Regions from separate parts of the Azotosporobacter soli genome, predicted to be linked through region 1. Evidence: riboswitches for the same ligand, from Rfam matches in the RefSeq annotation. Region 1 holds a riboswitch; the other holds the start of a gene.
What was found. Region 1 has a riboswitch for cyclic di-GMP ahead of QTL79_RS13165 (caspase family protein). Riboswitches for the same ligand answer to the same signal wherever they lie in the genome.

Region 2: linked by a shared signal. The riboswitch ahead of QTL79_RS02095 (caspase family protein) and the one ahead of QTL79_RS13165 (caspase family protein) in region 1 are both predicted to bind cyclic di-GMP.

The regions. Positions count from the first base shown of each region.
Region 1 covers NZ_JAUAOA010000016.1:63,140-68,952, reverse strand. Annotated here, with positions in the region: gene QTL79_RS13170 (right-handed parallel beta-helix repeat-containing protein) at 1-1,063, opposite strand, end outside; gene QTL79_RS13165 (caspase family protein) at 1,327-3,525, opposite strand; cyclic di-GMP riboswitch class I at 3,651-3,743, opposite strand; cyclic di-GMP riboswitch class I at 3,868-3,960, opposite strand; gene QTL79_RS13160 (hypothetical protein) at 4,371-5,477, opposite strand; gene QTL79_RS13155 (ABC transporter ATP-binding protein) at 5,502-5,813, opposite strand, start outside.
Region 2 covers NZ_JAUAOA010000002.1:21,868-27,680, forward strand. Annotated here, with positions in the region: gene QTL79_RS02090 (EamA family transporter) at 1-222, opposite strand, end outside; gene QTL79_RS02095 (caspase family protein) at 364-2,463, opposite strand; cyclic di-GMP riboswitch class I at 2,561-2,651, opposite strand; gene QTL79_RS02100 (ABC transporter substrate-binding protein) at 3,040-4,317, shown strand; gene QTL79_RS02105 (sensor domain-containing diguanylate cyclase) at 4,344-5,813, shown strand, end outside.

The DNA of each region.
Region 1 (5,813 bases):
TCCCATTCGGCGCAGGTATATTTTTCACCGTATTTCCGGTAATCGTAGCTCCGCTTCCAGCGGCTGATACGTAAATCCCAGCCGTATTGTAATTGCTTCCTGTCTTGTCTACGACAATCGTATTACCAATAATTTTACAGTCTATTCCTTCTACTCCAATACCTTGAAACGAATGATACAGTGTGATCTTATTGCCTTCCACACGTGTATTCTTTGCAAAGATCGATATTGCCGCCTGAAATTGCTTATGCTCTGGTGAATTAGCCGTTGCCGGATTTGCAGTCATCGTATTGTTAATAATTTTCACGCCAGAAGCTTGCACTTTAACAGCTCGCTTGTAAAAATCGCTGAAAGTACATCCTTGTATAGTTACGTCCGAAATCCAGCCATTGTCACCTGTAATGTGTATACCGTCTCCATCTTCAAAGCCGCTTATTTTTGTAAAAATGGAATTAAGAATTGACATCGACTTTACATTCCAGGCAAAAACAGCTCGATTCGCGCCAATGTTATCGCCTCCAATTCCGTTTTCTGGTCCACTAATATCGTGAAAACTACAATTCGCAATTGATATATTACTGCCGCCTTTTACCAATATAGCCCAGGATCCCATTGTCATATCGCCCATAGTATTTCTTATTTCACATTTTTCAAGTGTTGTGTAATTTGCATTGTCATTCTTTACTGCCGTCTTTCGTTTCATTGCACCGTCAATAATTAGATTCGTCATCGTCACATGGTCAGACGCAATATTGAAAATTCCTCCTCCATTTTCGCCGCCTAGTATAATGGCTCCGTCGTCGCCAAGCATAGCTGCATTGGCCGGTACAATGATTTGAGTAACTTTGTATGTTCCAGCTGGTATATGAAGAACTTGTCCACTTTTCAATGAATTCAATGCAGTTTGCAGTGATGCCGTATCATCAGCTATGCCATCGCCTTTCGCACCAAACGTGCCTAATTCGACGTTCATTGCTTGTGCCCTCGCGGTACACACACCTGCACCGCAACCGTAAAGTCCAAGCAACAATATCGCAACAATCCAAACCTTTTCACATTTCATTTTCCTCGCCCCTCCCCCACATATTTTTCACTCTCTATTTTTAACTAGTCATCCTAATCCTATTTCTTCCATTTTTATTATACCTTGCAAAGATTACAGCCCGCTTGTCATTTCTATTACAATGCCCTTATATTCATTCGGATGTCGTAGAGTTTACCAAAGCATTTCAAATAAAAATAGGCCGTTCCGATTTGCTCATCGCAAAACAGACCGGCCTTTCTACCAACACACAACTTTTCTGAACAATTTCTCCCCTCCCAATACTACTTAGTTTTACCAATCAAATAACCACCATTAGATCCGTCATACATTTGCGGATGCATGCTGTCTCTGCAGCCGTCATAGGATGCGCCGCTAAGATAGCCCGACAGCTCGCCGGTTGTGATATAACCATCTCGATTCAAATCTGCGAGCCCACCGCCAAGCGCATAGCCCAGATATTTGGTAAACATTCCATTTGCCGTCTCAAGTGCCGTACAGGAGCTAATCACCGTATATTTACTGCCCGGATTATGCGCCTTAAAATAATCCACCAGTTCGCCGGAATGACAGGCATCTTCGATCAACGTAACATGACCTGTCGATCCAATTTTTGCGCCAATTTGCAGTGTCGCATCATAAATTTGTTTCTCGTATACTTTGCTGCCGTCAGCCGTTTCAAACCCGTTATTATCCCCGTGTCCAGAATAATACAGCAGCACATTGTCCCCGTCCGATGCTTGTACGGCCTCCGTTTGCATCGCCGTTAAAATAGAAACGCTGGTTGCCTGCAGATCTCGCAGCAACGTTGTATTTGTATTGTTCCATAGCAGATCTGCTTTCAACACCTGCTGCATCGTACTAATATCGCCATTAACCTCCGGTATATTTTCCTTATAGGCCTTCGGCTCGTATTGCGCGATACCGATCAACAACGCATGGTTATCCGACAACGCTCCACCATAGCTGCCGCTGGCCATACTTAGGTAGTTGGCAATTGACCCCGTCGTTCCATCCGCGAAGTGTATTTTATCCAATTGGGCTGTATCCCAATTCTGGATGGTGATCGATCCGTGACCGGCAACGTCAAGCACAACATTTAGGCCATCACGGCTCACCTTGAGATTTTTTGACGTGATGCCGTTGCCGAAAGCAATCTTGTCATTGACATTATCCATATCAAAGACGATTACGTCATTCCCCCATGTTCCGCCAAATCGGTATTGGTCACTGCCGTTTCCGCCGGCCATTGTAACATTGCCGCTGCCGGGCACCAGGCCGCTGACCAAGGTGTCGTTGCCGTCACCGCCAAGCAATGTTGTGTTGCCGCTGCCGGCATACAAAAAGTCGTTGCCGGCTCCGCCGTCGATCGTTTCAGCCTGGCTACCGCCATAAATGACATCATTATAGGCGGTGCCAATAAAGTTTTCAATATCCTTGAACGGCGCTAATTGCCATCCGTTCAGCCCCGCCGTCAGCCCTGCCGCTGTTAACGCGTCATTGCCATCGCCGCCCGAAATCACTAGATCTGCCGGATTATAGACCAGTGTATCGTTACCGGCGCCGCCAGACAAATAGTTTACGCCGCTTCCACCATCCAGATAATCATCACCCGATCCGCCTAGCAAATTGTCGTTACCAGCACCTCCGTTCAATCGGTCATTCCCATCTCCGCCAGACAACATATCGTTTCCTGCCCCTCCCAGCAACGTGTCATCCCCACTCCCGCCATCCAGTTTGTCATTTCCATCGCCGCCAGACAACGTATCGTTGCCCGCCCCGCCAAACAGGGTATCATTGCCCGTTCCACTGTCCAAAATGTCATTGCCGGCTCCGCCGTCCAGAATATCATTGCCGTCCCCGCCCGCCAAAGTATCATTACCAATGCCGCTAACCAAATGGTCGTCACCACTGGTTCCGACATAATTATTAACCATGGCACCGTTAATCTGAGCAGCGCTGTAGGTGGCATCGGAAAACTTGAAAATTTCGATCTGGTATTGCGGACCGAGAAACCAGTCGGTAAAAGTCGTAGCTTGCGTCCAGCCTTTGCGCTGAAGCCGCAAATTGTTGCCGGAGCTGCTGAACACCACATCTGCAATCGACATAGCATATGATGTGAAATCGGCGGTATTGATTCCGTGACCAGCGCTGCCAGGCACCGTATCGGTTACCGTCACATTGTCACACAGACCTAAAGAATAGGTATCATTCCCCACACCGCCCAATAGCGTCGCATCACCGCCGTAAGCGATCAGCGTGTCGTTTCCAGCTCCGCCATCCAGCACGCCGTGGCCGATGATATATTCGTTGCCATTGCCGCCATATACTGTACTGCCTTTGCCGCCCGGCAAATATACATAAATTTTATCGTTACCATCACCGCCATAAATAGTATCTTCGCCGCCTCCTCCTTTTATCAAGTCATCGCCGCTGCTCCCCGTCAATACTTCATTCTTTGCTGTTCCTATAATTGTCGTCATGATCATGCCCTCCCTTTCCTTTTTCTACGCTTCAACCCCTAAAAACGCTCCCTTCTTTGTCTTTTAAATACAAAAGCCCAAGCATAGCAATCACTGCTGACTTGGGCAAACCGCGGTCATTTCTTAAAAGCAACCTGGCAGTCATTGGCGTAACTTTCATTGCCTTTAGACCCATGGCTTTGCGTCCCCATCTTTCGATGAGTTTGCCCACATATTCTTTTTCGTCGCCTTAGTTTTTTCTGCCATCTACATCGCCTCCCTCTCCGCGTTGACTCCTCCTAAAAAGGCAAAAGCCCAAGCATAGCAATCACTGCTGACTTGGGCAAACCGCGGTCATTTCTTAAAAGCAACCTGGCAGTCATTGGCGTAACTTTCATTGCCTTTAGACCCATGGCTTTGCGTCCCCACCTTTCGATAGGTTTGCCCATATATTCTCTTGTCTTAGTCTCAGTTTCATCATATTCACTTCCTCATTTTTTTACAATAAGTAGTATTCCCTTACTTACAGGACGAGACTCCTGTTTTATTGTTGTCTTTTTTTAGTCCTTTGACCTAGGTTTCTCTTCTCTTGCCGCCTATTTAGCTTATATGCTTTCACCAACTAACTGTCCTCTTGCTTCTACACGGTTATTTACCGACATAACAAGGCCGCATCAAAAACAAATATCCATTTAACGTTCATAGCGCCTTCATTTTTACTCTGCCCTTCTTGAATTTGTACAAAGGAACAACAATGAAAAAACGACCCTGCATTCACTTTTCGAATGAGAATCGTCTTTGCCATTGCTTTTTTGCTTTTTCACTCTTCCAAACCATCGGTTTTATCTTTCCTCTTCTTGATTAATCTATGCATAATTTATGATCCCCAGGAACGCAGCCGCAAGTAGTAAAAGGCCCATCAGCAAATGCATCCAGCGTCGGTAAGCGACTCTCCATACATCTAATCGTTCGACATATTGCGGCGCAACCAGCAAAATAATCAGACAGAGAAGTAGCGGCGTAATGAAGATAAGATTATAATACAACAGGCACAACACTGCACTAGCAGTCGGCATTTTAGAAATGATGTTTAGCGCAAATATGTACGGCCCGCCAGTGCAAGGCATTTCTACCAATGCGCACAATACGCCGGATGCGATAGCGCCGCCGAATGACACGCACTTGCTGGCATTCTTGACGATCAATTCTTTCAAACGGTACGGTAGCTCGCTATAGCGGGTCTGATGCGGAAACAAGGCCGTTCTGAGATGAAATACCGCCAGCAGTAGCATTCCCAGCGAAAGCATCAGAGTGATCCAGGGAGATGCTCCAAAAATAATGTTGATCAGCCTATTTCCAACCAACCCCGCCCCTAAATAAACGAGGAACATTGTGGCGCAAAAGGTCACCGCATAAACTACCGCTTTGGCACGTCCGCAAAAAACCGTAGCATAGCTGGTAGCAACAATGAACACAAACAATGCGCATGGATTACTGGCATCAGCCAATGCGGCTAGGGTAAACGGATAAAAGAGCGAAGTCGGCATTTTGCCGCTGCGGGTAATAATGGCTGACGTCAGCTCTCGAGACTCCATTCCAGGAATCAGTCGCCCATTTTCACCGAGTATTTCCGGCAGCAGATTGATTTCCTCCAGACCGATCAGCAACACGTCTTCGCCCGCCTGATTGTCGGTTACTAAAATAGCGGGAATTTCAGTATGCGCAATGCCTCGATATTGCATATTACGATTCAGCAGTTCATTCTTATTTTCAACCGAAGCATCGGTCTGTTTTTTCTCAAACTGATGTTCTCCGCTCTTTTCTGCAACAAATTTTTCCCAATAGGGAGCGAAGGCCTTACAGTTTTCACAATGCTCCGAATAATAATAATTAATCGTAGCTGCTTGAGAAGTCGGCGTACTATACAGAGTTAACAATAAAACAGACAACAATGCAACAGCCGATTTTTTCATTCCTTTCTCCTTCCGATTTTCCATTTAACCGACATCACTGCTGGCGTTATACAGGCTGGCCAAACTATAGAACCGACTGGAACCGTCTTTCGTTAGCGACTGATAATTTCCTTGTTCAACGATCCTGCCCTGTTCAACAACAAAGATTTGATCGGCATTTCGAATCGTCGATATGCGATGCGCAATCACGACAATCGTCATTTTCCCCTGCAGCCCCTCGATAGCCTGCTGTATCCTTTTTTCATTTTCCGAATCCAATGCACTGGTCGCCTCGTCCAAAATGAGAATAGCCGGTTTTCGGAGTAGCGCTCTGGCCAGAACAATTCGTTGACGTTC
Region 2 (5,813 bases), on a different contig from region 1:
TTGTTTTTTTCTTAAATACGCAAAGGCAAGCAAAAGCAGCGCACACACGATCATTCGGCTGGCGCCCAGATAAAACGGCGGAAAGCCGCCGCCCTCACCGACCGCGATGCGAATGAACAAGTACGTGCTGCTCCAGATTGTATATACGACGAATAAATGAAACAAGCCGGTCATCGGCAGTTTTTGCCCAGCCAGCCGTCCCGGTTCTTTGCCTTCTTCCATGCTGCCTCCTTTGCTGCGAAATCATTTCCGAATGCAGTATTTATTTCCCTTCGGTATTATTTGGCGTTATCCTGCAATTTTTCCGCAATAAAAACGAGAGCACCTGACATTGTCAGGACACTCCCGCTTTTCGCTTGCTGTTTAGCCAATCACATAGCTGCCGTTTGAACCGTCATACATTTGCATGTGGTCTTTGCTGCTATAGCTGGTGTAGGTAGGGCTAGTAATATAATTAAGCACTTCCGACGTCGTAATCTTATTGTCGTGGTTCAGATCGGCCTTGCGCCCGTTCAATGCATCATCCATCAAGTAATGGGTAAAGAGTCCGTTTGTACCGATATCCCAACTCACTTCACTCGAAGAGGAAGCGCTAATCACCGTATACTGGCTTCCGCCGCCCCGACTCTTGAAATAGTCGACAAAACTTCCCGAGAAGCAGGAATCGAGAACAAATGTCACATGGCCGCCGGCACCTACTTTATTGCCTAAGCCGACAATGCTGTCATACATCATTTGCGGCGTGACTGCAGCCATATCATATGCGACCATATTGCCGCTGCCGCTGTAACCGTGCCCGGAATAATAGAGGAAAACGTTATCGTTAGCATCCACTTTGCCGGCAAGGCTGTTGATTGAGTTCAAAATATTATTCTTCGTCGCCTGCGCATCGGTCACTGTGGTTAAATTCGTTCCAGTCCACAGCGAATCCGTCGTCAGAAATTGCTTCACATCGGCAACATCATACTTTACTCCGGCCAAATCATTGCTTGTCCCTGCATAATCGCCGATTCCGATTACCACGCCGTAATTGGTTCGCCCGGAAGTAGAACTCGGCGGTAGCGGCGTTAAATAGTCGCTGATCCGTTTGCTGGAATTGTCCGCAAAACGTAAACTGTCAAGCTTAGAGGCATCCCAGTTTTGAATCGTGATATCGCCATGTCCTTGCACTGTAATTGTGACATTCGTGCCGACATGACTCACGCTCAAATTTTGCGCTGTAATGCCGGCGCCGAACAGCAGGTTGTCGTTATTGTTGCTTGCATCATAGCTTATCGTATCGCTGCCCCAGCTGTTTGCAAACTGATAGGTGTCGCTGCCGTCGCCGCCGTTCAGCAGATCATTGCCTGCGCCGCCATTGAGCAGGTCGTTTCCGGCTCCGCCCGACAAGCTGTCGTTACCGCCGCCGCCGAGCAGCGTATCATTGCCGTTGCCGCCGCTGATCGTTTCATTGGCCGCGCTGCCGCTGATTATGTCGTTGCCGTTGCCGCCTATGAATGTGCCAATATTGCTGATACTTCCGTTCGCAGCATTCCAGTTCACCGCCTGATTCTGTCCCGCAGCCGTTAAGGTATTCACACCGCCGCCGCCGTTGATCGAGGTCGCATTGCCGCTCCAGATAAACGTATCATTATAAGCCGAACCGACGAATTGCTCGATATCCTGGTATGCGGCAAGATTCCAGTTAACCGCGCCGGCACTGTCCGCCGCAGTCAGCGTATCGATTCCCGCACCGCCGGACAGCACGCTGTCGGACGCATCCCAAATTAAGACATCGTTGCCGTCGCCGCCGTACATTGCATCACTACCGCTGCCGCCGTTTAACGTATCGTTACCCGCTCCACCATATAGCACATCGTTTCCGTTGCCGCCATATAAAACGTCATTGCCTGCGCCGCCATTTATCGTATCATTGCCATTTCCGCCCGTCAGCACATCATTGCCTGCCGTTCCGATCAGATTAAGAGGTGCTGCCGGATCTGTCCAACCTACTTTGCCATTGATAAAATCGGCGGTAAAGTTGCCGTCGGCGAAAACAAAATCCTGAATCTGATAGCGCTGGCCGAGAAACCAGTTTTGCACCCTGACTTCCGAGTTCCCTGCCGTATATTTAATTAATAAGTCGTTACCGCTCTTGATAAAGCTAAATCCTTTTAAACTGTACCGGGAAAACGACAGTTTATCATTACGGACCGCACTTGCACTGTCGTAGTTATCGATCGTAACGCTGACATTGCTTAGAATCGGCGCATACGTATCGTATCCGGCGCCGCCGCTTAGCGTAGCGGTGGCAGCGCCGGCGCTGCCCTGAAACTGAATCCAATCATTGCCCGCCCCCGAATTAATTACCGCATTATGTGCGGTCACGCTGATAACATCATTTTTCGCCGTCCCGGTCACCTGCAGCAGATATTTGCTCAATAAGCCGTTTAGTGCTGCCAACGCCGTCGTTAAAGAAGCCATTCTTCAACACCCCTTACATTTTTTCACGCAGTCGGCTAACAAAAACAGACTGACAATAAAAGCAGCCTGTTATGGAACATCCCGACTCCCAGAAAGGAATGACAACCTGGCAATCATAGCCGTCGTCAGACGACCTTAGACCCAATGCTTTGCGTCCCCAGTTTTCACTGAGTTTGCCCAGTATGCAATTTTCGTTTTGCTTGCATCTTCCAATTCCATTATTACAAGACTGTATAGTCGATTCAATAGGGCTGACGACCTATTTTTTGACAGCATTTTCTAAAAGCACGGCCATCTCAACAAGGACATTTTATTCCGTCAAAATAACCGCTTTCTTATTCTCAACCGCCGAACCGCAGCGATATGCTGCAGCTTCTCACGAATCGTACGCATCATCTCGACCACGCCCGGCGAAATCTTACGACAACAGTTTCGTAGTCGCCGACGCCAAAACATTTTTGAGCGTGCCTGCCGCTTTATGCAACAGGGGAAAGCAGGATTTCTTCTAATAAATAGCAAATAATAGATAGTTACAACTAGTCTTCATAAACCAGACTGGGAAAGAAGGTGTTTTCTTTGCGCCGATCGTTGTCCGCCTTACTTCTACTTGTCTGCTTCGTCACCATTTCCGGTTGTTCCCCGTTTGCTAAAGACGCCGTTCCCCCGGCCGAACCTAAGAAAAAAATCAGTCTGCTGCATTATTTTTCCGGCAGCCTTAGCGGCGGCTTGCAGGAAATGGTGAACGCGTTTAATAAAGAATCGTCGCAATATCAAATGACCGCCACACCGCTTGACCACGAGGCATTCAAGACCAGCATCCAAGATACGCTCGCCTCGCCCAGTTCATCCGATCTTTATTCATATTGGGCGGGTTCCCGGGTACGATCGGTCACTGCAAAATTGACGCCGCTTGACGACGTTTGGGAACGTGCGCAACTTTCCTCGTCTGTTTCGCCTGTCGTCGCCGATGCTTGCACCTACGACGGCAAAAAATATATGCTGCCGCTCACGCAACACTATGTCGCATTTTTTTACAACAAGAAAGTCTTCGCCCGCGCCGGCGTGAAACCGCCTAAGACCTGGGATGAATTCCACGCTGTCTGCGCGAAACTGCAAGCAGACAATATCACGCCGCTTGCACTTGGCGCGAAAGATAAATGGCCGGCGCAATTTTGGTTTGATTATCTTTTGCTGCGCACGGCGGGCTATGACTATCGGCAAAAATTGCTGGACGGTTCGCTTTCCTACAACGATGCACCGGTGCGACGGGTCTTTGATCTCTGGGCCGACTTGGTCAAGAAAGGTTATTTTACCCCTAATCCGCTGCAAACCGCCTGGGACAGCGGCGCCAATGAATCCGTTTATAAGGGGACGGCCGCGATGACGCTGATGGGCACCTGGATCATTGGCTATTACGGCGACGCCGAGCATAATTGGCAGCCCGGCGAAGACTATGACTATTTCGCCTTCCCGACGATCGACGAAAACATCCCGGCGTACACGCTCGGTCCGATTGACGGCCTCGTGCTTTCAAAGAATGCCCTCCAACCGCAAGGCGCGAAGGAGGCGCTTGTACATCTGACCGCACTGGACTCGCTCAAAACGATGAGTCGTGGTTCCGGCGCCTTCGTGCCCCGCAGCGATGTGCCCGCCGCTTTTTATTCTCCGATGCAGCAGCGCATGGCCGCCGAACTGGGCGCCACGCCGCGCTGGGCGTTCAATTATGATTTATCGACGCCGCCCGCCATCGCAAACGCCGGTTTGGTGCTTTTTAGCGAGTTCCTTGAATTTCCCGATCAGCGCAATGAACTGATCACCCGCACGGCGACAAAGATTTCCCGGCTTTGGCGTTAACCGATCAGCTGACAGGAGGCCTGCTCATGAAGCTCAACATTACCTTCCGGCAAAAATTAGCCTTATCCTTTGCCTTGCTCTTGTCCTTGCTTTTGCTTCATGGCGCAATTTCCTGGTTTGTACTGCAGGAATCGGAAAACCGTTTCGCCGAGCTGCGCGATGTCGATCAGGCAATCGAACTGACGCTGCGTGCGCATATGAACGAAAAAGATTATCTTCTGACTCAGGATCGCCGTCTCGCGGCGACCGTTTTGGAAGAGCTGACGTCCGCGCAGGAACGGCTCGATCAAATCGCCGCTCGAACAGAGATGCTCGACAAGCAGACGCTCACGGCGATGAATCGTTCGCTGGCGCTTTATCAGATGACGTTTTCCCAGTATGGAATTTACGCCGATCAGATTCGCGCTTTGCACAGCGAACTGCAGCAAATCGGCAGCGACTTAGGCAATACAATTGAAGAACTGCATCAAAGCGACAGCGTGCCGCTGGCCGAGATCAACCGCCTGCACCATTTTTTGCTTTTGCTGCGCGACCAAGCCGTGCCGCTCAATCCTGAGCCGTCGAGCGTGCAGGAGATGCTGTCCATCGCCGGCGCATTGCGCTACGGCCCCTACGGCAGCGATGTCCAGCTGACCGCGCACCGCATCATCAGCGATCTTGAAACGTACCGCACGGTAACGGCTAAAATCGAAGAATTAAAAACCCGGCAGCGCGCGAATGAAACGGATATGAAAGCCGCCGCCGAAACCGTCCAGTCCCTCGGCCAGTCGATCAAAGATCAGCAAAATGAGCAGCTGCGCCTTCGTCAGTCCGGCATTACGCGCATCCTGCTCGGCGTTTTCTTCCTTTCCCTCACCATCGCGGCCTGGGGCACGCGTTCCTTATCGGCACGCCTGATGAAGCCGCTGCAGGATCTGGTACAGATCACCGCCGCGCTCGGCCAGGGTAATTTTAAACAGCGCATTGATATTCAGGTCGATGACGAGTTCAAGACGCTCCTGCTCAGCGTCAACCATATGGCGGAGAACATCGAAAACCTCAATGCGCACATGGAGGAACTGGTCGCCGAACGCACACAAGCGCTGGAAGAGGAAAAGATCCGTTTCGAGCAACTCTTTAAGCACAGTCCCGAAGGCATCCTGATCTTCGATAAAGACCTGCACGTCATCGACGCCAATAATGCTTTCACGCTAATGTTCGGCTACACGCTGCCGGAAATCAGCGGACACAATCTTTCCGACTTCTTCCTCATGGAAGACTACGTGCCCGGCAATCAGACAAGCCGCATTGAGGCGCTGCGTCGCTGCAAAGACGGTCGTTTGCTGCCGGTCTCGATCGTCAAATATTCCTTCCCCGAAGCCAGAGGCCAGATGCTCTATTACGCGATTTACACGGACGTGTCCGAACGCAGAGCCGCCGAAGAACGCCTAGAGTATCTCAGCCTGCATGACGGCCTTACCCAGTTGAAGAACCGGACTTTTTTCGAAGCGGAAATG